DNA from 2 places in the Kitasatospora sp. NPDC088346 genome. Region 1 is predicted to be linked to the other one. Evidence: riboswitches for the same ligand, from Rfam matches in the RefSeq annotation. Region 1 holds a riboswitch; the other holds the start of a gene.

Evidence for each region. A riboswitch is a leader RNA that binds a small molecule or an ion and turns the genes downstream of it on or off. The one in region 1 is predicted to bind glycine.
Region 2: linked by a shared signal. The riboswitch ahead of gcvT (glycine cleavage system aminomethyltransferase GcvT) and the one ahead of gcvP (aminomethyl-transferring glycine dehydrogenase) in region 1 are both predicted to bind glycine.

What each region holds. Positions count from the first base shown of each region.
Region 1 covers NZ_JBIURH010000040.1:13,968-29,679, forward strand. The annotation lists gene ACIOFR_RS32630 (PRC and DUF2382 domain-containing protein) at 1-807, opposite strand, end outside; glycine riboswitch at 1,004-1,109, shown strand; gene gcvP (aminomethyl-transferring glycine dehydrogenase) at 1,347-4,244, shown strand; gene ACIOFR_RS32640 (DUF5999 family protein) at 4,353-4,544, opposite strand; gene ACIOFR_RS32645 (hypothetical protein) at 4,860-5,429, opposite strand; gene ACIOFR_RS32650 (glutamate-cysteine ligase family protein) at 5,796-7,295, shown strand; gene ACIOFR_RS32655 (CPBP family intramembrane glutamic endopeptidase) at 7,473-8,273, shown strand; gene ACIOFR_RS32660 (PhzF family phenazine biosynthesis protein) at 8,333-9,160, opposite strand; gene ACIOFR_RS32665 (HAD domain-containing protein) at 9,205-9,741, opposite strand; gene ACIOFR_RS32670 (MFS transporter) at 9,832-11,166, opposite strand; gene ACIOFR_RS32675 (dienelactone hydrolase family protein) at 11,229-11,921, opposite strand; gene ACIOFR_RS32680 (sugar porter family MFS transporter) at 12,110-13,471, opposite strand; gene ACIOFR_RS32685 (FMN-binding negative transcriptional regulator) at 13,743-14,384, opposite strand; gene ACIOFR_RS32690 (pyridoxamine 5'-phosphate oxidase family protein) at 14,378-15,055, opposite strand; gene ACIOFR_RS32695 (aminotransferase class I/II-fold pyridoxal phosphate-dependent enzyme) at 15,081-15,712, shown strand, end outside.
Region 2 covers NZ_JBIURH010000066.1:211-15,922, forward strand. The annotation lists partial or broken gene ACIOFR_RS38015 (serine hydroxymethyltransferase) at 1-74, opposite strand, end outside; gene gcvH (glycine cleavage system protein GcvH) at 163-543, opposite strand; gene gcvT (glycine cleavage system aminomethyltransferase GcvT) at 621-1,739, opposite strand; glycine riboswitch at 1,915-2,020, opposite strand; gene ACIOFR_RS38030 (enhanced serine sensitivity protein SseB) at 2,179-2,973, shown strand; gene ACIOFR_RS38035 (enhanced serine sensitivity protein SseB C-terminal domain-containing protein) at 3,113-4,009, shown strand; gene ACIOFR_RS38040 (ABC transporter permease) at 4,586-5,575, shown strand; gene ACIOFR_RS38045 (ABC transporter substrate-binding protein) at 5,637-7,403, shown strand; gene ACIOFR_RS38050 (ABC transporter permease) at 7,502-8,512, shown strand; gene ACIOFR_RS38055 (ABC transporter ATP-binding protein) at 8,509-9,555, shown strand; gene ACIOFR_RS38060 (ABC transporter ATP-binding protein) at 9,584-10,621, shown strand; gene ACIOFR_RS38065 (ferritin-like domain-containing protein) at 10,893-11,672, shown strand; gene ACIOFR_RS38070 (trimeric intracellular cation channel family protein) at 11,708-12,394, shown strand; gene ACIOFR_RS38075 (IclR family transcriptional regulator) at 12,330-13,139, opposite strand; gene ACIOFR_RS38080 (cysteine desulfurase family protein) at 13,273-14,457, shown strand; gene mnmA (tRNA 2-thiouridine(34) synthase MnmA) at 14,585-15,712, shown strand, end outside.

The DNA of each region.
Region 1 (15,712 bases):
GTGCCACTGGGTGGTGATGTCCAGCCGTTCCTCCCGGCAGGTGATCTCCACCGGGGCGCTCGGCGAGCCGGCGGAGGTCCCGGCGCCCTGCTCCGCCGGGGGCCGCTCCACCGTGGGGCGCTCCGCGGCGGGCTGCTCGGCCGCGGGCCGGCGGGGCTCCGCCGCGGGCATCGGCTGCGGGTGGGTCTGCGCGCCGTACTGGGTGTGCTGCTGGGTGTGGGGCGGGGCCGCCGGCTGTGCGGCGGGGCGCTGCACGGTGGGGGTGTCGTCCGGGTGCGCGGGGGCCGGTGCGGCGGCCATCGGCGCGGCGGCCTGCGGCGTCGAGGTGAAGGCGGTCGGTGCGCCCATGGTCTGCCCCTCGGGGGAGGTCGCCGGCGAGGGCGTCGAGGAGACCTTGCCGAAGTCCAGGTCCTTGCTGCGGTCCGAGGCGGCTGCCGCCGCCGCGGCGACGGCCGGAGCCGAACCGTTGGTGACCGAGGCCGGCGGCGCGGGGTTGCCCGTGTCCAGGCCGTAGTAGCGGTAGAGCTGGAGCTCCTGGGCGGGTGAGAGGTGCTGGCCCACTCCGAAGTCCGGGGACTCCTTGATCAGCGACTTGTCGTAGGGCACCCGCAGTTCGTCCCCCGCGAACTCGCTGGTCGTCAGCGGGACGAAGGCGTCCCGGCCGAAGATCCCGGTCCGCACGGCGGCCCACTCGGGCTCACCGGTGGCGTCGTCGAGATAGACCTCGTCGACCGTACCGATCTTGTCGCCGTTGCGGTCGACCGCCTTGTGCCCGATCAGGTCGCGCGGATCGATATCGGTCTGCACGCTGTCCTCCACTCCTGCTCCTGTGAAAGGCCGTCAGGGGCGGATGAAGGAGCTGGCCAGCCGCCACTTCATACGAAATGCCATCTATCGGGCGCAGGCGACCCGAGCGCCGCCGTCCGGGGCACGGGGGTGACCGATCCCTCCTCCTGGGCCGGTGATCCTCGGGATTCGCGCTGGTACCCTGGGCGGCGACCGCCGAGCCCGCTCGGGAGAGTCCCCGAGCCCGGTGTTCCGGGTGGTCGGGGCGCCGAAGGAGCAACTCCTCCCCGGAATCTCTCAGGCATCCGTACCGTGTGGGACAGGTCACTCTGGAAAGCAGGGCAGGAGCGCCGGCGCAGGAGCCGGCGACACCACCCTCACCGACGGTGCAAGCCGACGGACGGTCCTCGGGCCGCCCGTGCGGGCGAAGCTCTCAGGTCCCGATGACAGAGGGGGAGGCCTGTCGGGTTCGTGCGCTCATGGTCCCCGCTGTCCCCAGCGGCGAAGGCCGGTCGGCGCCCGCACCCCAGCCGGTCATCGACCAGGAGGCCTCGACCCCCATGAACGCCCAGCCGATCAACGGTCGCCGCAGCGACGCCACCCTCGCCGAGCTCGAGCAGGCCAGCCCCTTCGAGACCCGCCACATCGGCCCGGACACCGACGCCCAGCAGAAGATGCTGGCGCACATCGGTTACGCCTCGCTGGACGAGCTGTCCGACGCCGCCGTCCCGGACGCGATCAAGAGCCTGGCCGCGCTGGACCTCCCGGGTGCCCGCAGCGAGGCCCAGGTGCTCGCCGAGCTCCGCGCCCTCGCGGCCCGCAACCAGGTGTTCACCTCGATGATCGGCCTGGGCTACTACGGCACCTTCACCCCGCCGGTGATCCTGCGCAACGTGCTGGAGAACCCGGCCTGGTACACCGCCTACACCCCGTACCAGCCGGAGATCTCCCAGGGCCGCCTGGAGGCGCTGCTCAACTTCCAGACCCTGGTCTCCGACCTGACCGGCCTGGACACCTCCGGCTCCTCGCTGCTGGACGAGGGCACCGCCGCCGCCGAGGCGATGGCGCTGGCCCGCCGGGTCACCAAGGTCAAGGGCGGTGTCTTCCTGATCGACGCCGACACCCTGCCGCAGACCGTCGCGGTGATCGAGACCCGCGCCGTGCCGACCGGCGTCGAGGTGGTCGTCGCCGACCTCTCCGGGGGCATCCCGGCCGAGATCGCCGAGCGCGGCGTCTTCGGCGTGCTGCTGCAGTACCCCGGCGCCTCCGGTGCGGTCCGCGACCTGGCGCCGCTGATCGAGCAGGCGCACGGGCTCGGCGCGGTCGTGGCCGTCGCCGCCGACCTGCTGGCCCTGACCCTGCTGAAGTCCCCGGGCGAGCTGGGCGCGGACATCGCGTGCGGCACCTCGCAGCGCTTCGGCGTCCCGATGGGCTTCGGCGGCCCGCACGCCGGCTACCTCGCCGTGCGCGCCCAGTACGCCCGCAACCTGCCCGGCCGGCTGGTCGGCGTCTCGGTCGACACCGACGGCAACCGCGCCTACCGGCTGGCGCTGCAGACCCGTGAGCAGCACATCCGCCGCGAGAAGGCCACCAGCAACATCTGCACCGCCCAGGTGCTGCTCGCCGTGATGGCCTCGATGTACGCGGTCTACCACGGCCCGGACGGCCTGGCCGACATCGCCCGCCGCACCCACCGCTACGCCGCCGCCCTGGCGGAGGGCCTGCGGGCCGGCGGTGTGGAGCTCGTCCACGGCTCGTTCTTCGACACCGTCAGCGCGCGCGTCCCCGGTCGCGCCGCCGAGGTGGTCGCCGCCGCCGCCGAGGCCGGCGTCAACCTGTTCCGCGCGGACGCGGACACCGTCTCGATCTCCTGCGACGAGACCACCACCCGCGAGCACCTGGCCGCCGTCTGGGCCGCCTTCGGCCTCCAGGACACCGAGGTCGCCGAGGCCGCCGACACCCTGCCGGCCGGCCTGCTGCGCGAGGACGAGTACCTGACCCACCCGGTCTTCCACAGCCACCGCTCCGAGACCGCCATGCTGCGCTACCTGCGCCGCCTGTCGGACCGCGACTACGCGCTGGACCGCGGCATGATCCCGCTGGGCTCCTGCACCATGAAGCTCAACGCGACCACCGAGATGGAGCCGGTGACCTGGCCGGAGTTCGGCCAACTGCACCCGTTCGCGCCGGTCGAGCAGGTCGGCGGCTTCCTTAGCCTGATCCGCGAGCTGGAGCACCAGCTGGTCGAGGTGACCGGCTACGACGCCGTGTCGATCCAGCCCAACGCCGGTTCGCAGGGCGAGCTGGCCGGCCTGCTGGCCGTCCGCGCCTACCACCTGGCGAACGGTGACACCCAGCGCGACGTCTGCCTGATCCCCGCCTCCGCGCACGGCACCAACGCCGCCTCCGCCGTGATGGCGGGCATGCGGGTGGTGGTCGTCAAGACCCTGACCGACGGCGACGTGGACGTCGAGGACCTCCAGGCCAAGATCGACCAGCACCGCGATCAGCTCGCCGTGCTGATGGTCACCTACCCGTCCACCCACGGCGTGTTCGAGACCCAGATCACCGACATCTGCGCGGCCGTGCACGAGGCCGGCGGCCAGGTGTACGTGGACGGCGCCAACCTGAACGCCCTGGTCGGCCTCGCCAAGCCCGGCAAGTTCGGCGCGGACGTCTCGCACCTGAACCTGCACAAGACCTTCTGCATCCCGCACGGCGGCGGCGGCCCCGGCGTCGGCCCGGTCGCGGTGCGCTCGCACCTCGCGCCGTACCTGCCCAACCACCCGCTGCAGAGCGAGGCCGGCCCGGCCACCGGCGTCGGCCCGATCTCGGCCGCCCCGTGGGGCTCGGCCGCGATCCTGCCGATCTCCTGGGCGTACGTCCGGCTGATGGGCGGCGAGGGCCTCAAGCGCGCCACCCAGGTGGCGGTGCTGAACGCCAACTACATCGCCAAGCGGCTCGCCCCGCACTACCCCGTGCTCTACACCGGCCCCGGCGGCCTGGTCGCGCACGAGTGCATCATCGACCTGCGCCCGCTCACCAAGGAGACGGGGGTGACCGTGGACGACATCGCCAAGCGCCTGATCGACTACGGTTTCCACGCCCCGACCATGTCCTTCCCGGTGGCCGGCACGCTGATGATCGAGCCCACCGAGTCCGAGGACCTGCACGAGATCGACCGGTTCTGCGCCGCGATGATCGAGATCCGCGCGGAGATCGAGAAGGTCGGCTCCGGCGCCTGGCCGGCCGAGGACAACCCGCTGCGCAACGCCCCGCACACCGCCGCCACCATGGCCGGTGACTGGGAGCGCGCGTACACCCGCCAGGAGGCGGTCTTCCCGGCCGGCGTCAACCCGGCCGACAAGTACTGGCCGCCGGTGAGCCGGATCGACGGTGCGTACGGCGACCGCAACCTGGTCTGCTCCTGCCCGCCGCTGGACGACTACGGCGTCTGAGCGCGGTGACGACGGAGGGCCCCGGAGGATCGATCCTCCGGGGCCCTCCCCGTTGTCCGGTGCGGTCGTCCGGTGCGGTCGTCCCGAGCGGTTTCCCGGGCGCGGCCGTCAGGACGCGAAGGCGAGCGGCCGGTGCGGCGCGATCACCCGGCCGTCCGGCAGCAGCTCGCCGGTGTCCTCGAAGAGCAGGACGCCGTTGCACAGCAGGCTCCACCCCTGGTCGGGGTGGAGCGCCACGGGGACGGCCGCCTCGCGGTCGGAGGAGTCGGCGGTAGGACACTCAATACGGTGCTGGCACATCGTTGTACCCTCGCTTCGCTCGCGATCCACACCCGCCGCACGGCCACCCCCCTGGGCGCCGCCCTGCCGGCGGATCCTGCCGGCCGGCTCAGGTGTGAACCGGCTCCGCAACGGGTAGGACAGCTGGTCCTCCGTGCTGGTTCCCAGTGTCGGTGTCCGGAGACCCCCGCGCAGCCATTTCGTGACGTGCGCCACAAACGGGAGCCCGATTCCACCCGGCCGGTTGTCCTACGGGCGCGGACGGCGCCGGACGGGCCATCGGGGACTGACCCGAAGAGGTCAGTCCCCGATGGCCCGTCCGGGGGGTGTCGGGCTTCAGGGGCGGCCGAGGAGGGCCGGCGCCGCCACCGGCGAGTGGTCGAGTGCGGCGAGCAGTTCGGCGGCCGGGTACACCCGGTGCGCGGTGACGCCGACCGGGGCCGGGGCGAGCGGGATGATCAGGTCCTCGCCCGGGGCCGGGCTGTGCAGCCAGAGGGCGGTCGCGTAGTGGCCCGGCATCGACAGCAACCGTGGCTGGTGCCGGGTGTGCGCCGCGTGGGCGAGCTGCCAGGCCTGTCGCAGGGCGCGCAGCGTGGAATCCGGGTAGGGGCCCGCCGTGAAGTGGGAGAAGGTGTGCCCGCCCGGGGTCTCGACCACCTCGGCCGAGGCCGCGTACTCGCCCGCGCCGTTCCTCACCAGGAACCGCCAGCCGGTCCGCCTGGCCTCGGTGGGGCTGGCCCCCGGGCGCTCCAGGACGTAGACCGCCAGCGGGTGCGCGGGTTGCAGCGGGCCGGGGCCGTGGCGCAGGACCGAGGCGGCGGGCTGTCGGAGCCCGGTCTCGGAGTCGAGGGCGGCCAGCACCGCGCGCAGTGCGCCGGGCGGGGGCTGAGGGGTCTGCAGGGTCATGGTGAGTCGCCTCTCCGTGCGAGATCGGCGTGCGAGTGCGGCATACCGGCATGGCGTCGATGTGGCGGGGCCTGGGCCGTGTCCGGTTGGGCATGATCGCTGTGCGTGCGCGGGCCCGCCGTCGACCAGCCGATGTCGGCGAGGGGGTCGAGTGGCGGGCGGCCGGGCCGGGGCGCAGTGCGAATTCTACTCGAACAGGTGCGCAGGGTGACCTTCTTATCACGTTCGGTGGTGTGGCACAAGTCGGACTGTCACTGAAAGTCGGTCAGGATCCTTGTCCCGACGACGTGTTCGAGACCACGGGCTATCGATCTTCCGGATGGGCATATTGCTTGCACTGTCGACCGAGGGGGAGGGAGGGCACCCATGGGCGAGAAGGTCGTGGCGACCCGCGCGGAACTGTCCGACCGGCAGCTCTACCGGCGCAAGCTCCAGTCCTGTCTGGACGTGCTGGAGCGGATGCTGAGGGAGCAGCGGTTCGACCGGCCCAGGGCGATGATGGGCCTGGAGATCGAGCTCAACCTGGTGGACGAGCAGGGCCTGCCGGTGCTGGGGAACACCAGGGTGCTGCAGTCGATCGCCTCCGCCGACTTCCAGACCGAGCTCGGCCAGTTCAACGTCGAGGTCAACATCGCGCCCCGTCGGCTCGGCGGCCACGTCCTGGAGGACCTGCGCGAGGAGATCGACACCGGGCTGCGCTACGCCGACCGCAAGGCGGCCGAGGTGGGGGCCCGGATCGTCATGGTCGGCATCCTGCCGACCCTCGACCTGGACCACACCGGCCTGGAGGCGATGTCCCACAACGACCGGTACACCCTGCTCAGCGACCAGATCCTGGCCGCGCGCGGGGAGGACATCGCGCTGGACATCGACGGGGTGGAGCACCTCGCGGTGGAGTCGGTCTCGATGGTGGCGGAGGCCGCGGCCACCTCGCTCCAGCTGCACCTCCAGGTCACCCCGGACCGGTTCGCCTCGGTCTGGAACGCGGCCCAGGCGATCTCGTCCGTCCAGCTGGCGCTCGGCGCCAACTCGCCGTTCCTGTTCGGGCGGGAGCTCTGGCGGGAGACGCGCCCCGTCCTGTTCCAACAAGCCTGTGACACCCGTTCGGCGGAGCTCAAGGCGCAGGGCGTGCGCCCCATCACCTGGTTCGGCGAGCGCTGGGTCGACTCCGTGCTGGACCTCTTCGCCGAGAACCTGCGCTACTTCCCGGCGCTGCTGCCGATCTGCGACGACGAGGACCCGGCGAAGGTGCTCGCCTCCGGTGGCGTCCCCAGGCTCGCCGAGATGCGGCTGCACAACGGCACCATCTACCGCTGGAACCGGCCGGTCTACGACATCGCCGACGGGGTGGCACACCTGCGGGTGGAGAACCGCTGCCTGCCCGCCGGGCCCACGGTGACCGACACCCTGGCGAACGCCGCCTTCTACTACGGCCTGGTGCGGGTGCTCGCCGAACAGCCCCGGCCGATCTGGAACCGGCTCTCCTTCGCCCAGGCGGACGAGAACTTCCACACCGCCGCCCGGCACGGCATCGACGCCGTCCTGCAGTGGCCCGGGCGCGGCCGCTCCGCGCGGGGCACCGCGCCGGTGGCCGCCACCGACCTGGTCCTGAACGAGCTGCTGCCGCTGGCGTACCAGGGGCTGGACGAGTGGGGCGTCGAGCCGGCCGACCGGGACCGCTACCTCGGGATCATCGAGCAGCGCTGCCTACGGCGGACCAACGGCGCCTCCTGGCAGGCGGCCACCGTGCACCGCCTGCGGGAGCAGTTCGGGATGGACCCGCAGGCGGCGATCGCCGCGATGACCCGCCGCTACCTGGAGCACATGCGCGGGGGCGAGCCGGTGCACACCTGGCCGGTGGGGTAACACCGTCCGGCGCGGGGCCGGCGTGCGGCCGGGCACGGGCCGGGCGTGCGGCCGGGCGTGGTGGGCGGCCCGGGTTCTCATCCGGCTGTGGAAGGATGATCGGCCCGGAGGCCGCCCAGGCCGCCGGGCCCCGGGGAACGTCGGCCACGGGGCAGAGCACCGCGCGCTGGAGACCAGGTGACCACCGCTTCGACCGAGCCCGACCCGCAGGCCGGATTCGCCCCGGGCTCCCGCCGGCTGCCGGCCGTGGAACTGCTGATCGTCCTCGGGCTCTCGCTCGGGGCCAGCGGGCTCTCCGCCGTCATCAGCTTCGTCGGCTCGCTGACCGAGTCGGTCAAGCTGGGCAGCCAGGTCGCCGTCCTGAACGGGTCCCGGGCGCCCGGCCGGCCCTGGCTGGACCTCGCGTGGCAGCTGTACTACGTCGCCCGCGGCCTGATGCCGGTGGCGCTGGTCGGCTACCTGCTGGTCCGCGAGGGCACGTCGCTGCGGGTGCTCGGCTTCGACCTCACCCGCAAGCTCTCCGACCTGCGGCGCGGCGCGGCCGTGGCCGCCGCGATCGGCGGTTCGGGTCTCGCGCTCTACCTGGCCGCCCAGGCCGCGGGCGTCAATCTGACGGTGGCTCCCTCCGGTCTGCCCGACGTCTGGTGGCGGATCCCGGTCCTGGTCGCCTCGGCCTGGCAGAACGCGATCCTGGAGGAGGTGATCGTCCTCGGCTACCTGCTGCGCAGGCTCGGGCAGCTGGGCTGGGGGTGGCCCGCCGCCGTGGCGACCAGCGCCGTGCTGCGCGGCTCGTACCACCTGTACCAGGGTGTCGGCGGGCTGGTCGGCAACATGGTGATGGGCGTGGTCTTCTGCCTGCTGTACCGCCGTTGGGGCCGGGTGATGCCGCTGGTGGTGGCGCACGCGCTGATCGACACGGTCGCCTTCGTCGGCTACGCGCTGCTCGCGGGCCACGTGAGCTGGCTGCCCACCGGGTGAGCCGGCGGGCAGCCGGTCGTCGGCCGGTCCGTCGGCGGGTGCGGCGGCCGGGCGGGGGCTCAGACCTGCGGCAGGGTCCGGAGGGTGCCGTCCAGGACGGTGACGGCCCGCCCGGCCAGCAGCACCCGGTCGCCGGTGACCTCGCAGCGGACCAGCCCGCCGCGCACCGACGCCTGGTAGCCCGTCACCTTGGTCCGGCCGAGGCGCTCGGCCCAGTACGGCGCGAGCGCGGTGTGGGCGCTGCCGGTCACCGGGTCCTCGGTGATCCCGACCGCCGGCGCGAAGAACCGCGACACGAAGTCGTACCCGGCGGCCGGGTCGTCCGCCGGGGCGGTGGCCAGGACCCCGCGCACCGGCAGCCGGGTCAGGGCGCCGAAGTCCGGTGCCAGGGCGCGCACGGCGTGCTCGTCGGGGAGCAGGACGAGGTAGTCGGCCAGCGCGCCGGTCTCGTACGCGGCGAGCACGGGCCGGCCGAGGGCCTCCTCGACCCCGGGCAGGGTGTCGACCGGCAGGTGGGGGTTGGCCGGGAAGTCCAGGGTGATGGTGCCGTCCGCCTCGGCGAGGGCCCGCAGCAGGCCGCCGCGGGTGTCGAAACGGACCCAGCCCTCGCCGAGCAGCCCGTCGCCCTGGAGGGCGTGGACGGTGGCCAGGGTACCGTGCCCGCACAGGTTGACCTCCTCGACCGGGGTGAACCAGCGCAGCCCCCAGTCGGCCTCGCCGCCGGCGAGCAGCGGGACGGCGAACGCGGTCTCGGAGAGGTTCATCTCGGCGGCGATCCGGCGCATCTGCTCGGGGTGCGGCCAGTGCGGCCCGTCGAGCAGGCAGACGGCGGCGGGGTTGCCGCTGAACGGGCGGTCGGTGAAGGCGTCGATGATCCGGATTCGCATACGGCGAAATCTATCCCTGACCGGGCGTTTCCCGACAATGCCAATCAGTGACGGGTGGACTGGTCGCGGTTCAGGGCCCGCAGACGGGACGCCATCGGCGGCCGGGTCAGCAGCCGGTCCACGTGCCGGCGTTGCAGCCCCTGGCCGGCCTCGATCCGCAGCAGCACCCGGTCGCGCCTGAGGAAGGTCCGGCGCAGCAGGCTGGACGGGATGACGTCGTCGATCCAGGCGAACGGCCGGCCCTCGGCGTACCGCACGATCGGTGCCCACTTGCGGGCGGAGAACACGTCCAGCACCGGCACCTTCGGGTCGTCGGGCTGCGGCACGTACCCGGTGAACCGCACCACGGGCAGCTGCTCCAGGCCGAGCAGCGGCGACAGGTGGAGGTTGGCGTGCTCCTCCCAGGTGGTGGCCCAGACCAGCTGGTACGCGGCGGCGAGCTCGCGCAGCCATGCGCCGTGCACGCCGGAGACGAGCACCGTGTGGCCGAGCAGGTGGTGGCGGTCGAACCCGGTGTCCGGGTACGGGCACTCGGGGTTGAGCACGCCGTCGACGTCGACGAAGAGCAGCGGACGGTGCACGGGCTTCCCCCCGGGGAGTTGGTCGGTATCCACTCGGACGACCGGGCGGCCCGGCCCGGTTGCCCGGCCGGCCGCCCGGGCCCCGTCGCTTCAGGCGACCGGCTCCCCGGCGGTGGCCGGCGCGGCAACGGGCGGAGGGGCAACGGGCGGAGGGGCAACGGGCGGTGCGGCGGCGTGCGGGGCGGTGGCGGCCGGTGCGACGGGCGCCCGGCGCAGCCCGCGGACCTCCGGGAGGACCAGGACGGCGGCGGCGAGTGCGAGCGTCACCAGGGCGCAGGTCCACAGGGCGTCGTCCAGACCCAGGGCGTCGGCGGCGGGCCCGGCCAGCGCGGTGCCGACCGGGGCGAGGGCGAGCGAGCCCAGGTGGTCGTAGGCGCAGATCCGGGAGAACATCGCGGGCGGGATCTCCTGCTGGAGGGCCAGCATCCAGTTGACGCCGAAGACCGTCACCCCGGCGCCGCTGACGAACATGGCGCAGGCCAGGACGGGCAGCGGCGCGTGCAGTGCGAGGCCGAGGGCCGGGAGTGCGAACAGGAACACCCCGTGGTTGCCGGCCAGCAGGATCCGGCTCGGCCGCCAACGGGTCATCAGCACCCCGCCGGCCAGCATCCCGATGCCGAACCCGGACAGCGCCAGGCCCCAGTCCCGGGCGCCGCCCATCCGCTGCTCGGCCGCGACCGCGCCGTAGACCGAGTCCACCGCGTTGATGCAGGCCATCACCACGGAGAACTGCAGCACCACTCCCCAGAGCCATCGGCGGGAGGCGAACTCCCGCCAGCCGGAGCGCAGTTCGCCCAGCATGCCGCCGCCGGACGGTCCCCGGTCACCGGGGGCGGCGCGGAGCAGCAGCCGCAGGCCGGCGGCGACCGCGAAGCCGGCCGCGTCCAGGGCCAGCACCCAGCCGGGCCCGGCCGCGGCGGTCAGCGCCCCGCCGAGGGCGGCTCCGCCGATCTGGGAGCCGTTGAGCGCCATCCGGTAGACCGAGAACGCCTTGCCCGCGTGCGCCGGCTCGACCGCCTCCATGATCATTCCCTCGGCGGCGGGGGCGTAGAACGCCTGGCCGACGCCGCCGGCCGCGGAGAGCAGCAGCAGCGCCCAGAGCGGGACCGAACCGGCGAGCACCAGGGCGGCGAGGAGGCCTTGCGCGAGGGCGTTGAACAGGTTGGCCGCGGCCATCACCCGCTGTCGCGGGATCCTGTCCGCCAGGGCGCCGCCGACCAGCAGGAACGCCACCAGCGGGACCAGCCGGGCCGCGGAGACCCAGCCGACCTCGGCGACGGTGCCGCCGCCCTCCAGGACGGCGAAGGCGGTGGCGATCGGCGCGCCGGCGTTGCCGAGCCCGCTGACCACCGTGGCCGCCGTCTGGATCCGGTAGTCACGGCCCGCCCAGGCGAAGCGGCGGGCGGGGGTTCGGTCGCTGCGCATCGCACGATGATGCGGGGACGGACCGTCCCGCGTCCATCGGATTCGGCGGCCCCGGCGGCCGCTCAGCCGAGGTGCCCCCAGAGGAAGGTGAGGGTGCGCTGCCAGGCGATCCGGGCCTGGAGCGCGTCGTAGGTGCCGCGCGGGTTCTCGTCGTTCATGAAGGCGTGGCCGGCCGGGTAGAAGTGGATCTCCGGACGCCGGTCGGTCGCCTCGCCGATCCGGATCGCCGCCTCGTCCACGGCGGCCGGCGGGTAGGAGCGGTCCTGCTCGGCGTAGTGCCCGAGCACGTGCGCGGTGAGGCCGCGGTAGTCGAAGCCGTCGTCGTCGGGCAGGCCGTAGAACGGCACCACGGCCGCCACCCGGTCACCCTCCCGGGCAGCCAGGACCAGGGCCAGACCGCCGCCCATGCAGAGGCCGACCACGCCGATGGCGTCGCCGACCACCCCGGGGTGGTCCAGCAGGAAGTCGACCGCGCCGCGCAGCTCCCGGGCGGCCCGTTCGGCCGGCAGCTCGGCCTTCATCCGGGCGGCCTCCTCGCGGTCGTGCGCCACCGCGCCGCCGTACAGGTCGGGCGCGAGGGCGACGAAGCCCGCCTCGGCGAAGCGGTCGACCAGGTCGGCGATGTGGCTGGTCAGGCCCCACCACTCCTGGACCACCAGGACGGCGGGGCCCACCCCCTGGGAGGGCAGGGCCAGATAGCCGTGCGCCGGACCCCCGTTGCCGGGGAAGGTGACGTTCTGCCGGGAACTGCCCATGGCCTCTCCGTCGGGTGGGCCGCGTGGCGCGGCGGGCGCGGGCGGCGGCTACGGCCCGCGGGAGCATGCTACTGACGCCCGGTCCCGGTGTCCGGTGATCCGGTCCGGCCGGGTGACGCGACGTCAGCCGGGGACGCCGGCCAGGGACGTCGGCCGGGGGCGTAGGTCGGGGACGTCGGCCGGAGGCGTCAGCCCATCTCCTCCAGGGCCTTGCCCTTGGTCTCCTTGATGCAGAAGGCCACGAACGGGATGGACAGCAGGGCGAACACGGCGTAGATGACGTACGTCGCGGACAGGTTCCAGTCGGCGAGGTCCGGGAAGGTGACGGTGATCGCCCAGTTGGCGAGCCACTGCGCAGAGGCGGCCACCGACAGGGCGAGTGCGCGGATCTTGTTCGGGAACATCTCGCCGAGCAGCACCCAGACCACCACGCCCCAGGAGAACGCGAAGCAGAAGACGAAGACGTGTGCGGCGATCAGTGCCACCGTGGCGTACGTGTCGTCCAGGGTGGCGTTGTCGCCGGTGCCCTCGCGGAACGAGAACGCCCACGCGGCGGTGCCGAGCGCGAGCGCCATGCCGACCGAGCCCGCCAGGGCCAGCGGCTTGCGGCCGATCCGGTCGACCAGGGCCATCGCGACCACGGTGCCGACCACGTTGACGATCGAGGTGGAGAGGCTGATCAGCAGTGAGTTGCTCTCGTTGATGCCCACCGACTGCCACAGGAAGGAGGAGTAGTAGAAGATCACGTTGATGCCGACGAACTGCTGGAAGACCGAGGCCCCGATGCCGACCCAGACGATCGGCAGCAGACCCAGCCGGCCGCCGGTGAGGTCCCGCGCCCGCGGCTTGTTCTCGGTGTGCAGCACCGCGCGGATCTCGGCCACCCGGGCGTCCAGGTCGATCTGCTCGCCCTCCACGTCGCGCAGGACCGCGCGGGCCTGCTCCTCCTGGTGGTTGGCGATCAGGAAGCGGGGCGACTCCGGGATGGCGAGCGCCATCCCGCCGTACACCAGCGCCGGAATCGTCTCCACGCCGAGCATCCACTGCCAGGCCTGGACACCGCCCAGGTGGTTGGTGGAGTCGCCGCCGGCCGCCTGGTTGAGCGCGTAGTTGGCCAGCTGGGAGACGGTGATGCCGAGCACGATCGCCATCTGCTGGAAGGAGGCCAGCCGGCCCCGGTAGGCGGTGGGCGAGACCTCGGCGATGTACGTCGGGGCGATCACCGAGGCGATGCCGATCGCGACGCCGCCGACCACCCGCCACAGGCCCAGCACCTGGATGCTGGGCGGGAACATCGAACCGACGCCGCTGATCGCGAACAGCGTCGCGGCCAGCAGCATGGTCCGCACCCGGCCGAACTGGTCGGCCAGCCGGCCGGCCACCACGGCGCCGCCCGCGGAACCGAGCAGCGCGATGGCCACCACGAACGCCGTCTCGCCGTTGCCGACGCCGAAGTGCTTCTGGATGCCCGTCACCGCGCCGTTGATCACGGCGCTGTCGTAGCCGAAGAGGAAGCCGCCCATCGCGGCCGCGGCCGAGATGAACACCACGTGGCCGAGATGGGCCTCGCCGGACTTCTGGGGTGCGGAGGAGGAGGTGGACAGGGCGGGCTCCCGGGTCCGGCGGCCCGTCTGCTCGGCCGAGTGAACGGAATCCTTCCCATTCCAGCAGCCGGGCGCCGGGATCGCGCGCCGGGAGGCTGACGGTGCGACAGGTCGCCGCCCGCTGCCACCCGATCGGCCGAGGCCGACGGCCCGTCAGCAGCCGGCCTGCCCTGGCCTGCCCCGGCCCGGCCCGCTTAGCCCGCGAGCCGTCGCCCCGTCAGCCGTCGGCCGGGCAGCCGCCGGTGCGCAGCGCGTTGCGCCGCAGCAGCTGGGCCCGGGCGCCGCCGTCCAGCCCCCGGCCGCGCTCGGCGAGCCGGTCGGCGAGGGCGGCCTGCTGCTCGACGGGCTTCTTGTCGTCGTACTTGAACTTCGCCCGGACCTCGTGGACCGTCAGGCGCAGCCCGCGCAGGCCCGACAGCAGGGGGCCGTACGGCTCCCGGCCCGGCGTCACCCGGAGGCCGGGGGTCTCCGGCTGGAAGTGCGCCAGCTGGCGGTCGAGGATCGCGGCCTTGCCGGCCGCGTCGTCGACGATCTCGGCGGAGCAGGAGAACTGGACGGAGGCGTAGAAGCTGGTCGGCGTCCCGGGTTCGCCGCGCCAGTGGCCGGGGACGAAGGCGTAGTCGTCGGTGACCGACAGGGTGACCCGGGGGTCGGCCCGGACGGCCGCCCAGAGCGGGTTGGGGGTGGCGAGGTGGAGCAGGATCTCGCCGCGGTCGGCGTCCAGGACGAAGTGGGTCGGCACCAGGACCGGCCCGTGCCCGGCCGGGCCGTTGGCGGCGAGCAGGCCGAAGTCCCGGCCGGCGGCGAGCCAGGCCCGCCACTCGGCCTCGCCGCCGCGGTCCCAGCCGCGGATCAGCACGCCGCACCGCCGGCCCGGACCAGGTCGCTGACGTGGGCGGGGAGCGGCACGGTGCTGGAGGCGTGCGGCTCGGGGGTGCCGTAGCCGCTGGTGAGGGGGACGACGCCGGACCAGTAGGGGAGGTCGGTGTCGGCCTCGTCGTCGTCCGCGTCGTCCGCCCGGGTCTTGGCGGACACCTCGTCGAGGTCGAGCCGGATCACGGCAGTGGCGGCGAGCTCCTTGGCGTTGGCCGGCCGGACGGCGCGGGAGCGGCCCGGGACGGCGTGGTCCACCAGGGCGTCCAGCGCGAGGGACAGCTCCTCGGGGTCGGTCACCTGGTGGGCGGTGCCGTGGGCCACCACCGAACGGAAGTTGACGGAGTGGTTGAACGCGGACTTGGTCAGGACCAGGGCGTCCACCAGCGTCACCGTGAGGCAGACCGGCAGGCCCTGGTCGGCCCCGGCGGCGCGCAGCGGACGGCTGCCGGTCGAACCGTGGACGTAGAGGCGGTCCCCGACCCGGGCGTAGATGGTGGGCAGCACGACGGGGGTGCCGTCCGGCGCGACGAAGCCGAGGTGGCAGACCCAGGCGCTGTCCAGCACGTTCTGGATGGCCTCCTTCTCCCAGGTGGCGCGGTCCTTGTAGCGGGTGGGGGTGGTCCGGGGCGTCCGTGCGTAGGCCGTGTCCGACATGACAACCTCTATGTACTAGTGCATAATGGCGTTTGTGCTAGGAGAATATCGGGTCCAGGGCAGGCGTGCCAGCGAGATCGCCGCCGACGTCGAACGGGCGGTCGGCAGCGGCGCCCTGCCGCCGGGCACCGCCCTCCCGCCGCTGCGCGACCTGGCGGCCGAGCTGGGCGTCAACCCCAACACCGTGGCCGCCGCCTACCGGCTGCTGCGCGACCGGGGCGTGATCGAGACCGCCGGCCGCAAGGGCAGCCGGGTCCGCGCCCGCCCGGTGAACGCCCCGCGCGACCGGATCCGGATCCCCGTGCCGCCCGGCGCCCGGGACCTGGCCGACGGCAACCCGGACCCTGCCCTGCTGCCCCCGCTCGGCCCGGCACTGGCGGTGGCCGCCGCCGCGGCCGAGCGGCGGCCCACGCTCTACGGTGACCCGATCGCCGACCCCGGGCTGCTGGCCCTGGCCGCGGCCGCCTACCGCGAGGACGGCGCCCCGCCCGGCGCGCTCGCCGTCTGCTCCGGTTCGCTGGACGCGATCGGACGGGTACTGGCCGCCCGGCTGCGCCCCGGCGACCTGGTCGCCGTCGAGGACCCGGGCTGGGGCAGCGTGTTCGACCTGCTGCCCGCGCTCGGCCTGAAGGTGCTGCCGACGGCCCTGGACGACCA
Region 2 (15,712 bases), on a different contig from region 1:
CGGTGCAGCTCGGCGTCGACCGCGGCGGCGATCTCCGGGTCGAGCGCGTGCAGGGACTGGTTGAGAACCGTCATGAGTGGGTCTTCCCGTGGGGCTGGGCGGGTACCGGAGGGGAGGGGGCCGTCCACCGCGCTGCGGACGGCCGTCCTGTCGCGCAGTGGGTCAGACGCCGGTGGTGAAGGCGGTGTAGGCCTCGGCGTCGAGCAGCTCGTCGGTCGCCTCGACCTTGAGCTTGAAGAGCCAGGCACCCTCGAACGGCTCGCCGTTGACCAGCGCCGGGTCGTCGATGACGGCCTGGTTGATCTCGACGATCTCACCGGTGGCCGGCGAGTACAGGTCGCTGACCGACTTGGTGGACTCCAGCTCGCCACAGGTCTCGCCGGCGGTGACGGTCTCCCCGACCTCCGGGAGCTGGACGTACACGATGTCGCCGAGGGCGTCGGCCGCGTGCTTGGTGATGCCGACGGTCGAGACACCGTCCGCGTCAGCCGCGGTCAGCCACTCGTGCTCCTTGGTGTACTGCAGGTGCGTGGGGTTGCTCATGACGTCATTCTCCAGGATCGCAAGAGGGTAGGGCGAAGCCGTCCGCTGAACGGACCGGGCTCGGGGGTTCGTACGGCTCAGCGGGCGCGCTTGTAGAACGGCAGCGCGACGACCTCGACCGGCTCGTGCTTGCCGCGCACGTCGACGGCGACCGCGGTGCCGGGGGCGGCGTGCGCCGCGTCCACGTAGGCGATCGCGATCGGCTTGCCCAGGGTGGGCGACGGCGAGCCGGAGGTGATCCGGCCGATCGGGGTGCCCTCGGCGGAGACCACCGCGTACTCGGCGCGCGGCACACGCCGGCCCTCGGAGACCAGGCCGACCAGCACCTGCGGCGGGTTGGTCTCGGCGGCCGCGGCGGCCTGCTCCAGAGCCTTGCGGCCGACGAACTCGCCGTCGTTGGTGGTCTTGTCGAAACGGACCACGCGGCCGAGACCGGCGTCGAAGGGGGTGAGGTCGGTGGAGAGCTCGTGCCCGTACAGCGGCATGCCGGCCTCCAGACGCAGCGTGTCGCGGCAGGACAGGCCGGCCGGGACCAGGCCGACCGGGGTGCCGGCCTCGGTCAGCGCCTGCCACAGGTGCTCGGCGTCGGCGGGGGCGCAGAAGATCTCGAAGCCGTCCTCGCCGGTGTAGCCGGTGCGGGCCAGCCAGACCTGCCGGTCGGCCACGGTCGCGGGCAGCAGGGCGTAGTACTTCAGCGCGGGCAGGTCGGCGTCGGTCAGCGAGGCCAGGATGCCGTTGGCCTCCGGGCCCTGGACGGCGATCAGGGCGTAGGCGTCCCGGTCGTCGCGGACGACCGCGTCGAAGCCGGCCGCGCGCTCGGTCAGCGCGTCCAGCACGACCTGGGCGTTGGAGGCGTTGGCGACCACCATGTACTCGGTCTCGCCGGTGCGGTAGACGATCAGGTCGTCCAGGATGCCGCCGTCCTCGCGGCAGATCATGGTGTAGCGGGCGCGCAGCACGCCGAGCGCGGAGATGAAGCCGACCAGCGCGTGGTCCAGCAGCTCGCCGGCCTGCGGGCCGGTCACGGTGATCTCGCCCATGTGCGAGAGGTCGAACAGGCCGGCCCTGGTGCGGACCGCCAGGTGCTCCTCGCGCTCGGAGCCGTAACGCAGCGGCATGTCCCAGCCGGCGAAGTCGGTCATGGTGGCGCCGAGCGAGCGGTGCAGCGCGTCGAGCGCGGTGTGACGGAGGGACATGGCGGCGGGACTCCTTGGCTGGGCACTCTGGAGCACGCCCGGACCTGGATGCGGGCATGCGGTGGCGAGGACTCCCCGTCTGTCGTCGCAACCTGAGAGCTTCACCGCACACAAGAATGGCGGCTTGCACCGTGGGTGGGCGCACGGCGCGGCCGTGTCCACTTTCCAGATGTGCCTCGCCCGTGCGGTATGGGTGCCTGAGAGATTCCGGGGAGGACTTGCTCCTTCGGCGCCGGCCCAGCCTCGAAACGAGGCTCTCCGGACTCTCCCGCGCGGGTTCGAGCGGCCAGTATGAAGTTCGATCGGGGTCATCATGGCATGCCCGGGGGGCCCTACGGGAGGGGGGCCGGACGATACGCTCTGCGGGACGGTTCTCGGGCCGGCGTACGGGCCGCGCGGCGCGTGGCCCGCCCGGTCAGGGCGGAAGGGGCACAGGCGGATGGGGTACCCGGCGGGCGAGGCGCAGTCCTGGGCGGAGCCGGGCACGGCTCCCGAGGGCGGGAGCTGGCCGGTCAACGAGCTGGAACAGGTCCTCACCGCGGCCCTGGGCGATCCGGGGGCGACCCCCCGGGTGATCGAGGTGCTGGCCCGCAGCCAGGTGTGGATCCCGCTGCCCGCGGGCGCCGACCGGCAGGGCGAGTCGCTGGACCTGCCCACCATCGAGCTGGCGGGCGCCCCCTACGTGCCGGTCTTCTCCTCCCAGGAGGAGTTCCTGCGCCAGGCGCCGGGGATGCCCTTCGCGATCGCCCCGATGTGGGAGTTCGCCCGCGGGCTTCCGCTGGGGATCGGCATCGCGGTCAACCCGCAGGCGCCGGTGGGCATCCCGGTGCCGCCCGAGGGGGTCGGTGAGCTGCGGCGCGGCCCGCAGGGCGAGCGCGCTGCCGGGCCGGCCGTCCCGGAGGGCGCCCGGGTGGCGCTCAAGGAGCCCGAGCCGCACCAGGAGCCGTACGCCTTCCTGGCCGCCGCCGGCACCGAACTGGCCGCACTGCCGGAGGTGTTGACGGCTCGCCGGGCGCTGGCCAAGGTGGAGGGCGAGGCCACGCTGCTCTACCTCGGCATCCAGCTCGACCCGGCGCTGCCGGCCGACCCGGCCCGGGTGGGCGAGGCGCTCGGCCGGGCCCTGGGAACCGCCGCGCCGGCCTGGGGCGTCCACCTGGTGCTGCTCGACCTGGCCGCCGATCCGGTGGTCGACTGGCTGATCGCACAGGTACGGCCCTTCTACGTACGGGCCTGATCGGGCCCGTCCACGGGTGACCGTCCGGTAGAGGGACGGCGGTATGACGTGTGTCGGGCCTGCCCCATAGGGTTGTCGCCGACAGCCCGTGCGGCGAGGCCGGCGGAGGCGACGGGACGGGCGAGAGCGAGGTGGGCGCGTGAGCGCGGGAGCGGCAGGCGGCGGCGCGCCGGGCCAGTGGGGCCCGGCTGCCACGGCGCGTCCCGGTGGTGACCCGGGCGCGATCGAACGCGCCCTGGGCCAGGTCGCACCCGAGCGGTACGACGCCTACGAGGCGCTGCTGCGCGCGATCGCCGAGGGCCAGGTCTGGATGCTGCTCTGGCACGGGCAGCCCGGCAGCCCGGACGCCCAGTACGGGAACATGGACATCGGCGGCCACGGCTACGCGCCGGCCGTCACCTCGCCCGGCCAGCTGACCGCCAGCGGCTGGGCCCGCGGCCACGAGGTGATCACCGGCCTGGAGATCGCCAACGCGCTGTACCGCACCCGCTGGGGCCTGTGGCTCGACCCGCACGTGCCCGGTGGCGGGGTCGGCGTCCCCTGGGCCGACCTGCGCCGGATCGCGGTCGGCCTGGACCGGCTCCCGGCCGGTCCGCTCCGGATCGACGAGCCGCAGGTGCAGGCGCCGCAGTTCTACGCCCAGCTCGACCGCCAGGCGGCCGAGGTGCGCCCGCTGCGCTCGCTGCGCCAGGCCTGGGTCAGACCGGCCCTGGGCGAGCCGTACCTGGCGATCGGCCTTGACCTGTACGACACCTCGCCGCCCGCCGTGGAGGCGGCCCGGGCGCTGGTGCAGCGTGCGGTGGCGCACGTTCCCGAGGGCCTGTCGGTGTCCACCGTGATGCTGGCGGACGAGTTCGACCCGGTGGCGATGTGGCTGTGGGCCAACGGCCGGCCGCTGTACGACCGCGAGGCCAGGTTCGGCCACACCCAGGCGCCGCCGCCCCCGCCGTACCCGGGGTACGGCTACCCGCCTGCGCAGGGGCAGTCCGCCGCGGGCTGGCCGCAGCAGCCGTGGACCGGCTACCCGGGGCGCTGAAACAGGTTCGTGCACCATTCGACCGCTCGGCCGTCGGGCAATTCGCCGACGGTTCCTCCGGCCTGACCCGGCTCGGCCACCTGGCAGTTCTCCGCCATTGGCGACCTTCCGTCAGTCAATGCCTTGACAGGGGCGTAACACCTGTGTGAAGAGCGATATGCGGTGGAAACGTTCATGCATGCGGGCAGATCACAGTTGGGCATCCTTCGCTTGTGGGGGGTGGCGCAAGCCTGTCCGAATGACACAGAGTTCTGCGCAATGCAGAGCGCGGAACGAGCCCCACGAAGGCGAACGCGCAAGCTGAAACACCTGATCCGCGCGGTCGGCGCACCGACCGGAGTACCAGCTCGTCGCAACGGGCAGTCGTATCGCAGTACTTGGCATCTTCAGCACCTCAGCACCGCACCTTCAGCACCGCCGCACCGTTTCCGGCACCACCGCACCGACGCATCGTCACCAAGCATCAGTGGCGCAATCCGGTCCATTTCGCAGCTCCGGCCCTGATCGGGCCGGAGGGTGTGCGAACGGACCGGAGACCGTGGGCCGGCCACCGTCGGCGAGGGGACCGAACTGACCATGACCACATCGAACGAGACCATCGGCACCGCGTCCCAGGCCCAGCAGGAAACGGGCCCGGCGAAGCGGATCGAGGGCAGATCGCTCAGCCAGATCGCCTGGCTGCGCTTCAAGCGCGACAAGGCCGCCGTCGCCGGCGGCGTGGTCGTCATCCTGCTGGTGCTGCTCGCGGCACTGGCCAAGCCGATCGAGGCGGTCTTCGGCCTCGACCCGAACGCCTTCCACCAGGACGCCCTGGACGCCAACCTCGGTGGCATCCCGTTCGGCGACTGGGGCGGGATGAGCTGGGAGCACCCGCTGGGCGTCGACGTCCAGTACGGGCGCGACATCATGACCCGCATCCTTGAGGGCTCCTGGGTCTCGCTGCTGGTGGCCTTCGGCGCCACCGTGCTGTCCAATGTCATCGGGACGGTGCTCGGCATCACCGCCGGCTACTACGGCGGCTGGGTGGACACCGTGATCAGCCGCCTGATGGACATGTTCCTGGCCTTCCCGCTGCTGCTGTTCGCGATCGCCATCTCGGCCTCGCTCAAGGACGGCGCGTTCGGGCTGCACGGCACCTCGCTCCACATCGCGGTGCTGATCTTCGTGATCGGCTTCTTCAACTGGCCCTACATGGGCCGGATCGTGCGCGGCCAGACGCTCTCGCTGCGCGAGCGCGAGTTCGTGGACGCGGCCCGCAGTCTCGGTGCCCGGGGGCCGTTCATCCTGTTCAAGGAGCTGCTGCCGAACCTGGTCGGTCCGATCCTGGTCTACTCGACCCTGCTGATCCCGACCAACATCCTCTTCGAGGCCGGCCTGAGCTTCCTCGGTGTCGGCATCGAGCCGCCGCAGGCCTCCTGGGGCGGGATGCTGAGCAACGCGATCGACTACTACCAGGTGGACCCGCAGTACCTGATGGTGCCCGGCCTGGCGATCTTCATCACCGTGCTCGCTTTCAACCTCTTGGGTGACGGGCTCCGTGACGCCCTCGACCCCAAGAACAACTGACGAACCGTCAGGTCTTTTTCCCAACCGTCATCGCTCTTCCTCCAAGGGGTTGATCTCAGCTATGCGCAGGTCCCGTACTGCCGCGCTGACCGCGCTCGCCGCGGCCGTGGCGCTCACCCTCACCGGCTGCTCCAGCAGCAAGGGCAGCTCCGACGGCTCCGCCAAGGGCGGCGCGGTCGCAGGAGCCGACGCGGCCACGAAGAACATCGTGAACGCCTCGGAGCAGAAGGGCGGCACGGTCGTCTACGAGCACTCCGACGTGCCGGACTCCTTCGACCCCGGTAACACGTACTACGCGTACATGTACAACTTCTCGCGCCTGTACGGCCGCCCGCTCACCACCTTCCAGCCGGCCGCCGGCGAGGAGGGCAACAAGCTGGTCCCGGACCTCGCCGAGTCGCTCGGCCAGGTCAGCGCCGACGGCCTGAGCTGGACCTACAAGCTGCGCGCCGGCATCAAGTACGACGACGGCGCCGTGGTCACCTCCAAGGACATCAAGTACGCCGTGGAGCGCTCCAACTTCGCGGCCGACGTGCTGTCGAACGGCCCGACGTACTTCCACGACCTGCTCAAGGACAACGACACCCCGTACCAGGGCCCGTACAAGGACAAGAGCCCCGAGGGCCTGAAGTCCATCGAGACCCCGGACGACACCACCATCGTCTTCCACCTGAAGCAGCCGTTCGCGGACTTCGACTACCTGGTCAGCGCCCCGCAGACGGTCCCGGTGCCGCAGGCCAAGGACACCGGCGCGGACTACGTCAAGCACATCGCCTCCACCGGCAGCTACAAGTTCCAGAGCTACGAGGAAGGCAAGGAGGTCGTGCTCGTCCCGAACACCAACTGGGACCAGAAGACCGACCCGATCCGCAAGCAGCTGGCCGAGAAGATCCAGGTCAAGCTGAAGATCGCGCAGTCCACCATCGACCAGGACCTGCTGGCCGGCAACGCCCAGGTCGACCTGGCCGGCAAGGGTGTCGACCCGCAGACCCAGGCCAAGCTGCTGCTGGACCCGAAGCTCAAGGCGCAGACCGACAACACCTACGGCGGCCGCCTGGTCTACACCGCGATCAACACCAAGGTCGCGCCGTTCGACAACGCGGACTGCCGCAAGGCCGTCCAGTACGCGATCGACAAGGTCTCGGTGCAGACCGCGATCGGCGGCCCGATCCGCGGCGACGTGGCCTCCACCGTGCTGCCGCCGGACATCCCGGGCTACCAGAAGTTCAACCTGTACGAGACCGCCGGCAACAAGGGCGACGAGGCCAAGGCCAAGGAGGCCCTGAAGGCCTGCGGCAAGCCGGACGGCTTCAAGACCAGCATCATGGCCCGCCAGGACCGCTCGACCGAGGTCGCCTCGGCCACCGCGATCCAGGCCGCGCTGAAGAAGGTCGGCATCGAGGTCGACATCCAGCAGTTCCCGCAGGGCAAGTACTTCCAGGACTTCGCGGGCGTGCCGGAGTACACCGACAGCCACGGCACCGGCCTGATCATGATGCAGTGGGGCGCCGACTGGCCGACCGGCTACGGCTTCCTGCAGCAGGTCGTGGACGGCCGGGCGATCAAGAAGTCCGGTAACACCAACCTCTCGCAGCTGAACGACCCGTCGATCAACAAGCTGCTGGACGACGCGATCGCCAACCCGGACCGGGCCGCCCGCGAGAAGATCTACGGCGAGATCGACAAGAAGACCATGGAGGCGGCGGTCATCGTCCCGCTGACCTACTACAAGGTCTTCCTGTACCGCCCGGCGGGTGCCACCAACATGGCGTCCACCCCGGCCTTCTCCGGTCAGTACGACTACCTGAACATCGGCGTCACCAAGTAAGAGCCTGGCTCCACACCCCTGAAGGCAGGTGAAGGCAGCGGCGCCCGCCTCCGGCCCGGTCACCCCGGGCGGAGGCGGGCCGCCGCAGCCGACCGACTATGTTCGCCTACATCATCCGAAGGATCCTCGCGGCCGCCGTGCTGCTGCTGGTCGTCAGCGCCATCACCTTCGGCATCTTCTTCCTGCTGCCCGCACTGGCGGGGGAGACCACCGACCAGCTGGCCGCCCAGTACGTGGGCAAGAACCCGAGCCCCGAGGCGATCGCCGCGGTCAAGCAGAACCTCGGGTTCGACCAGCCGCTGTACGTCCAGTACGGCCGCTTCCTCAAGGCCCTGGTGAGCGGCGCCGAGTACCAGTTCGGCCCGGACCCGGTCAGCTGCCACGTCCCCTGCTTCGGCTACTCGTTCAAGAACCACGTCGAGGTCTGGCCGGAGATCTCCTCCCGCATCCCGGTCACCTTCTCGCTGGCCATCGGCGCCTCGGTGGTCTGGCTGATCTCCGGTGTCTCCACCGGTGTGATCTCGGCGCTCAAGCCCAAGTCGATCTTCGACCGGCTGTCGATGGGCATCGCCCTGGCCGGCGTCTCCAGCCCGGTCTTCTTCACCGGCGCCCTGCTGCTGTTCTTCTTCCACTTCAAGTGGCCGCTGTTCGAGAACGTCGAGTACGTCAACTTCACCGACGACCCGTTCGCCTGGGCCGGACACCTGATCCTGCCCTGGGTCTCGCTCGCCTTCCTCTACTCCGCCCTCTACGCCCGGCTCACCCGGGCCGGGATGCTGGAGACGATGAGCGAGGACTACATCCGCACCGCCAGGGCCAAGGGCCTGGTCGAGCGCAAGGTGATCGTCCGGCACGGCCTGCGCTCGGCGCTCACCCCGATCATCACCATCTTCGGCATGGACCTGGGCCTGCTCCTCGGCGGCGCCCTGATCACCGAACAGGTCTTCTCGCTCAAGGGCATCGGCGCCTACGCCGTGGCCGCGATCGGCGAGAACGACCTGCCCAAGGTGCTCGGCGTGACCCTCGTCGCCGCCTTCTTCATCGTGGCCTGCAACCTCCTGGTTGACCTCCTGTACGCCGCAGTCGACCCCCGCGTGAGGCTGTCATGATCGACCTTCAGTCCTCCTCGCCGGACGCCTTCCTGTCCGTCCGCGACCTGCGGATCCACTTCGACACCGACGACGGCCTGGTCCGCTCCGTGGACGGGGTCAGCTTCGACCTCCAGCGCGGCAAGACCCTCGGCATCGTCGGCGAGTCCGGCTCCGGCAAGTCCGTCACCTCGCTCGGGATCATGGGCCTGCACCGCTCCAAGCGGGCCCGGATCACCGGCGAGATCTGGCTGGACGGCGAGGAGCTGGTCGCCGCCGGGCCCGAGCGGGTCCGCCAGCTCCGCGGCCAGAAGATGTCGATGATCTTCCAGGACCCGCTGACCGCGATGCACCCCTACTACACGATCGGCCAGCAGATCGTGGAGGCCTACCGGGTGCACCACCCGGAGGTGAAGAAGAAGGACGCCCGCAAGCGGGCCGTGGAGATGCTCGACCGGGTCGGCATCCCGCAGCCGGACCGCCGGGTGGACGACTACCCGCACCAGTTCTCCGGCGGCATGCGCCAGCGCGCCATGATCGCCATGGCCCTGGTCAACGACCCGTCGCTGCTGATCGCCGACGAGCCGACCACCGCCCTGGACGTCACCGTCCAGGCGCAGATCCTGGACCTGATCCGGGACCTCCAGCAGGAGTTCGGCTCGGCGGTCGTCATCATCACCCACGACCTCGGGGTGGTCGCCGAACTGGCCGACGACATCCTGGTGATGTACGGCGGGAAGTGCATCGAGCGAGGCCCCGCGGCCACGCTGTTCGAGGCCCCCGAGCACCCCTACACCTGGGGCCTGCTCGGCTCGATGCCGCGCCTGGACCGCGAACTGCAGGACCGGCTGATCCCGGTCAAGGGCACCCCGCCCAGCCTGATCAACGTGCCGTCCGGCTGCGCGTTCCACCCGCGCTGCCCGTACGCGGCGCTGACCGGCGGGCGCTCGTCCACCGAGGTGCCGGTGCTGGCGGAGGCCTCCGAGCGGCACCACGCCGCCTGCCACCTCCCGGCCGCCGACCGGCACCGGATCTTCGCCGACGAGATCGCGCCCCGGCTGTGACCCCGTTCCACCCCTCAGGAGACACCCCATGACGGACAGTCAGACAGCGGAGATCCCCGCACCCGCGTCCGCCTCCGACCGCGATCCGCTGCTCCGGGTGACCGGTCTGGCCAAGCACTTCCCGATCACCCAGGGACTGCTGCGCCGCCAGACCGGCGCCGTTCGGGCGGTGGACGGGATCGACTTCACGGTCAACGCGGGCGAGACCCTCGGCGTGGTCGGCGAGTCGGGCTGCGGCAAGTCGACGATGGGGCGCCTGGTCACCCGGCTCGCCGAACCCACCGGCGGGAAGATCGAGTTCGAGGGCACCGACATCACGCACCTGAGCACCGGTGCGATGCGGCCGCTGCGCCGGGACATCCAGATGATCTTCCAGGACCCGTACTCCTCGCTGAACCCCCGGCACACCGTGGGCACCATCGTGGGGGCGCCGTTCCGGCTGCAGAAGGTGCAGACCGAGCACGGCGTCAAGCGTGCCGTGCAGGACCTGCTGGAGCTCTGCGGCCTCAGCCCCGAGCACTACAACCGCTACCCGCACGAGTTCTCCGGCGGCCAGCGGCAGCGCATCGGCATCGCCAGGGCGCTCGCGCTCAAGCCCAAGATGATCGTCGCCGACGAGCCGGTCTCGGCCCTGGACGTCTCCATCCAGGCCCAGGTGGTCAACCTGCTGGACGACCTCCAGAACGAGCTCGGCCTGACGTACCTGATCATCGCGCACGACCTCTCGGTGGTCCGGCACGTCTCGGACCGGGTCGCGGTGATGTACCTCGGCAAGATCGTCGAGATCGCCGAACGGGACTCCCTGTACAAGAGCCCGATGCACCCGTACACCACCGCGCTGATGTCGGCCGTGCCGGTGCCCGACCCGACCCGCAAGGAGCGCCGGGAGCGGATCCTGCTCACCGGGGACGTCCCGTCGCCGATCAATCCGCCGAGCGGCTGCCGGTTCCGGACCCGCTGCTGGAAGGCGCAGGACGTCTGCGCCGCCCAGGAGCCGCCGCTGGTCGCGGCCAAGGCCGGCCACCAGGTCGCGTGCCACTTCCCGGAGAACCCTGTTCTGGTCTGAGCACCGACCGCCCCGGGCGGCAACCCGAAGGCCACCGACCGTCCGCGGCCGGTGGCCTTCGGCGCGAGGCGGATCCCGGGTCCGTCCGGGACCCCGCCGGCCAGGCGGGAGGGTGAGGACGGACCCTAGGCCTTCTGCCGCACCCGCCGTCCTCCGTACGGTGCAGGACGCGGCCCCAGTCGTTGCGGGCGGGGCGCCGGCATGCGTTCACTGATCGGTGTTCTGACCCGATCGACGCCCGACCCCGGCCGGGCAGCTGGGAGGCCGTCCGGTGCTGTCGGCACGCACGCTGTTCCACGAGATCCACGACCACGACGAGGCCTTCCGGTTGTTCTGCTCCATCGCGGCCAAGGGCGAGGACCAGGGCGGCTGGGAGAACGGCCGGATCTCCCGGCTGGTCGACGACCAGTGGCTCGCCCCGCGGATCGCCCGGCACGGCGCGGACGAGGACAAGCACGGCCGGATCTTCAACGCCCTGCTGCACAAGCGCGGTCTCGGGCCGGTCGAGGTGCCCGACGAGACCGACTACACGATGATCCTGGAACGCCAGGGCATCGGCCTGGCCCACTCCCGGCTGCGCCGCGACGAGCCGCTGACCGAGACCGACGTGATCACCTACCTCGCGCACAGCCGGGTCACCGAACAGCGCGCGGCCGAGCAGATGCGGCTGCTCAAGCGGGTCTTCGGGGACCACCCGGAGATCGGCCGGGCGGTGCGGATGATCTCCAACGACGAGGACAACCACCTCGCCTACTGCCACGAGGAGCTGCTCCGGCTGGCCGCCGCCGGCCACGGCCGGCAGATCCTGCGGACCCTCCAGGACACCGCGCGCGCCGAGATCCGCACCTACCGGGACGTGAGCCTCGCGGTGATGTCCCACATGGGCGGGATCCTGCGCTGGCCCCGGGCCAAGTCGGCCGCGCTGGCCGCCGGGATCCACGGGGTGTTCGGGTACGAGCGGCTCGGCGGCTGGCACCGGATGACCACCCTGCGGATGCCGGCGAGGCTCGACGCCCTCGGCGGGCCGGCGCCCCACGAGACGTTCGCCTGACGGCCGCGGCCGACGACCCGTCAATTGGTCCGGCCATGGATCCGGCGTGGACACTGGCCCCCGTGACCTCGCAAATCTTTTCGCCAGGGGTGCAGCAGACCCTGGACCTGATCGGCATCTTCGTCTTCGCCCTGTCCGGCGGCCTGCTCGCCGTCCGCAAGAACATGGACATCTTCGGCATCTGCGTGCTCGCCGAGGCGACCGCGCTGGGCGGCGGGGTGATGCGCGACCTGGTGATCGGGGCCACACCGGTGGCGGCCTTCAGCAACCTCGGGTACTTCTCCACCCCGCTGGCCGCCGGGCTGGTGGTGTTCTTCCTGCACCCGCAGGTGGAGCGGATCAACACCGCCGTCCAGACCCTGGACGCGGCCGGTCTCGGTCTGTTCTGCGTGACCGGCACGATCAAGGCGCACGACTACGGGCTCAGCTCGGTCGCCTCGGTGGCCCTCGGCATGCTCACCGCGGCCGGCGGCGGCGTCATCCGCGACGTCCTGGCGACCGAGCAGCCGTCCCTGCTGCGCTGGGACCGCGAGATCTACGCCGTGCCGGCCCTGGTCGGCGCCACCGTGGTCGCGGTGCTGATCGCCGTCGACCGGCTCACCCCGCTGAACGCCTCGGCCGCCGCGCTGTCCGCCTTCGTGATCCGGATGCTCGCGCTCAGGTACGGCTGGCGCGCTCCGCGTGCTTGGCACCGCAACGGTTCTCGCACCAGCGAGGAGTAGGCGTCCCGCCGTACGCCAGCGAGATCGCCTCCACGGTGCACAGCAGCTCCGGCACCAGCCGGCTCAGCTCGGCCGGCGAGGCCTCGTAGGCGGGCGCGGAGATCGAGCAGGCGGCGATCGCCCGGCCCTCGGTGCCGGCGACGGGCGCGGCGATCAGGCTCACCGGATCCCGGGCGTCGGCCTGGTCCATCGACCAGCCCTGGCGCCGGACGGCGGCCAGCTCCTCACGCAGCGCCTGCGGGCCCTGCTCGTGGCCGGCCGCCTGCGGGGAGGCCAGATACGCCGTCAGCTGTTCCTCCGGCAGGTCGGCCAGCAGGACCCGGCCGACCGCGGTGGCGACCGCGGGGGTGCGGTGGCCGAACCGGCCGTCCGGACCGAGCCGGGAGCCGGGCCGGTCCGGGTAGCGGCTCTGCGCCTTGTCGAGCTGGAGTACCTTGCCGTCCTCCAGCACCGACAGCTGCACGGTGTGCCCGTACCGCTCGTTCAGCGAGGCCAGGTACGGCGCGGCCACCTGCCGGATGTCGATGGTCTCCAGCGCCTGCTGGGCGAGCGAGAAGAGTCGCCCGCCGAGGCGGTAGCGGTGGTCCGGCTGGCGGGTGACGAAGCCGTGCTCCTGCAGCGTGCGCAGCAGGCGCAGGGCCGTCGACTTGTGCACGCCGATCCGGCCCGCGGCCTGCTCCAGCGAGGTCGGCCCCTCCCCGAGGGCGGCGAGGATGGTCAGCGCCCGGTCGACTGTCTGGGACATCGTGTCCACCCCTCCGTGCCCGGCAGTGGCAGGAGGCTAACGGCGCGTTGCAGAGGGTGCAATGGCCAAATCGTGATCCTGTTGCGGTCTTCGGCCGGGGGGTGTGCCCGCGCCGCCTACACTTGGTCCCGCTATGGCTTATCTCGACCACGCCGCGACCACTCCGATGCTGCCCGAGGCTGTCGCCGCCATGACGGCGCAGCTCGGGGTCGTCGGCAACGCCTCCTCCCTGCACGCGGCCGGCCGCCGGGCCCGCCGGGTGGTGGAGGAGTCCCGGGAGTCCCTCGCGGAGTCGCTGGGCGCCCGCCCGAGCGAGATCGTGCTCACCGGCGGCGGCACCGAGTCCGACAACCTCGCGGTGAAGGGCCTGTACTGGGCCCGCCGGGACGCCGACCCGGCCCGCCGCCGGGTGCTGTGCAGCCCGGTCGAGCACCACGCGGTGCTGGACGCGGTGCACTGGCTCGCCGAGCACGAGGGCGCGCTGGTCGACTACCTGCCGGTGGACACCCACGGCCGGGTGCACCCCGGTGCGCTGCGCGAGGCGATCGAGCGGGATCCGGACTCGGTCGCGCTGGTCACCGTGATGTGGGCCAACAACGAGGTCGGAACCCTCCAGCCGGTCGCCGAACTGTCCGCGGTGGCCCAGGAGTTCGGCATCCCGATGCACGCCGACGCGGTGCAGGCGCTCGGTCAGGTGCCGGTCTCCTTCGCGGAGTCGGGGCTGACCGCACTCACCGTCACCGGGCACAAGATCGGCGGCCCGTACGGGGTCGGCGCGCTGCTGCTGGCCCGTCAGGCCCACCCGGTGCCCCTGCTGCACGGCGGCGGCCAGGAGCGCGACGTCCGCTCCGGCACCCTGGACGTCCCCGGCGCGGCCGCCTTCGCCACCGCCGCCGCGCTCGCCGTCGAACGGCGCGAGCCGTACGCCGCCGCGGTCGGCGCGCTGCGCGACGAGCTGGTCGCGGCCGTCCGCGCGGCCGTCCCGGACGCCGTCCTCAACGGCGACCCGGCGCCGGCCGGCCGGCTGGCCGCCAACGCGCACTTCTCCTTCCCTGGCTGCGAGGGCGACGCGCTGCTGATGCTGCTCGACGCCCAGGGCGTCGAGTGCTCCACCGGCTCGGCCTGCTCGGCCGGCGTGCCGCAGCCCAGCCACGTGCTGCTGGCGATGGGCGCCGATCCGCTGCTGGCCCGCGCCTCGCTGCGCTTCTCGCTCGGCCACACCTCCACCCGGGCCGACGTCGAGGCGCTCACCGCGGCGCTCACCCCGGCCGTGGAGCGGGCCCGCAACGCGGGTCTGGCGGCGGCGGCCCGGCGCTGAACCCGGGCCAGGACGGGGGCTCGGAACCGGGGCCCGAAGCGGGGTCACGGCTCGGCCTCGGCCCGGTCGCGGTCCTGGGTGAACGCCTTACCGCCCGCCCGGCCCGAGCACGTACGCTGGACGCATCATGAGTGACTTCCCCGGTGCCCCGACCGCCCCTTCCGATGGCCGCCGTCTGCGCGTGCTGGCCGCGATGTCCGGCGGGGTCGACTCCGCCGTCGCCGCCGCCCGCGCGGCCGAGGCCGGCCACGAGGTGACCGGGGTCCACCTGGCGCTCGCCGCCAACCCGCAGTCCTTCCGGACCGGCGCCCGGGGCTGCTGCACCCTGGAGGACTCCCGGGACGCCCGGCGGGCCGCCGACGTGATCGGCATCCCGTTCTACGTCTGGGACCTCGCCGAGCGCTTCCGCGAGGACGTGATCGAGGACTTCGTCGCCGAGTACGCAGCGGGCCGCACCCCCAACCCGTGCCTGCGCTGCAACGAGAAGATCAAGTTCGCCGCGCTGCTGGACAAGGCGGTCGCCCTCGGCTTCGACGCCGTCTGCACCGGCCACTACGCCCGGATCGTCGACCAGCCGGGCGGCGGCCGCGAGCTGCACCGTGCCGTCGACCCCGCCAAGGACCAGTCCTACGTGCTCGGCGTGCTCGACACCGAGCAGCTCGCCCACTCGATGTTCCCGCTCGGCGACACCACCAAGGACGCCATCCGCGAGGAGGCCGAGCGCCGCGGGCTGGCCGTCGCCAAGAAGCCCGACAGCCACGACATCTGCTTCATCGCCGACGGCGACACCCAGGGCTTCCTGGCCCGGCACCTCGGGGAGGCCACCGGCGACATCCTCGACGTCGACGGCACCAAGCTCGGTGAGCACGACGGCGCGTACGGCTTCACGATCGGCCAGCGCAAGGGCCTGCGGATCGGCCGCCCGGCCGCCGACGGCAAGCCCCGCTACGTGCTGGACATCTCGCCGGTGAACAACACCGTCACGGTCGGCCCCGCCGAGGGCCTCGACGTGCTCGGGCTCACCGCGATCCGGCCCCGCTGGTGCGGCACCCCGGCCGTCGGGGAGGGCCGCTACACCGCCCAACTGCGCGCCCACGGCGAGGAGGTGCCGGTCACCGCGACGCTGGAGGGCGAGGAGCTGCGGGTCCGGCTGGACACCCCCGCCCGGGGCATCGCGCCCGGCCAGGCCGTGGTGCTGTACGACGGCACCCGGGTGGTCGGCTCCGCCACCATCGCCGCCACCGAGCGCCGGTCC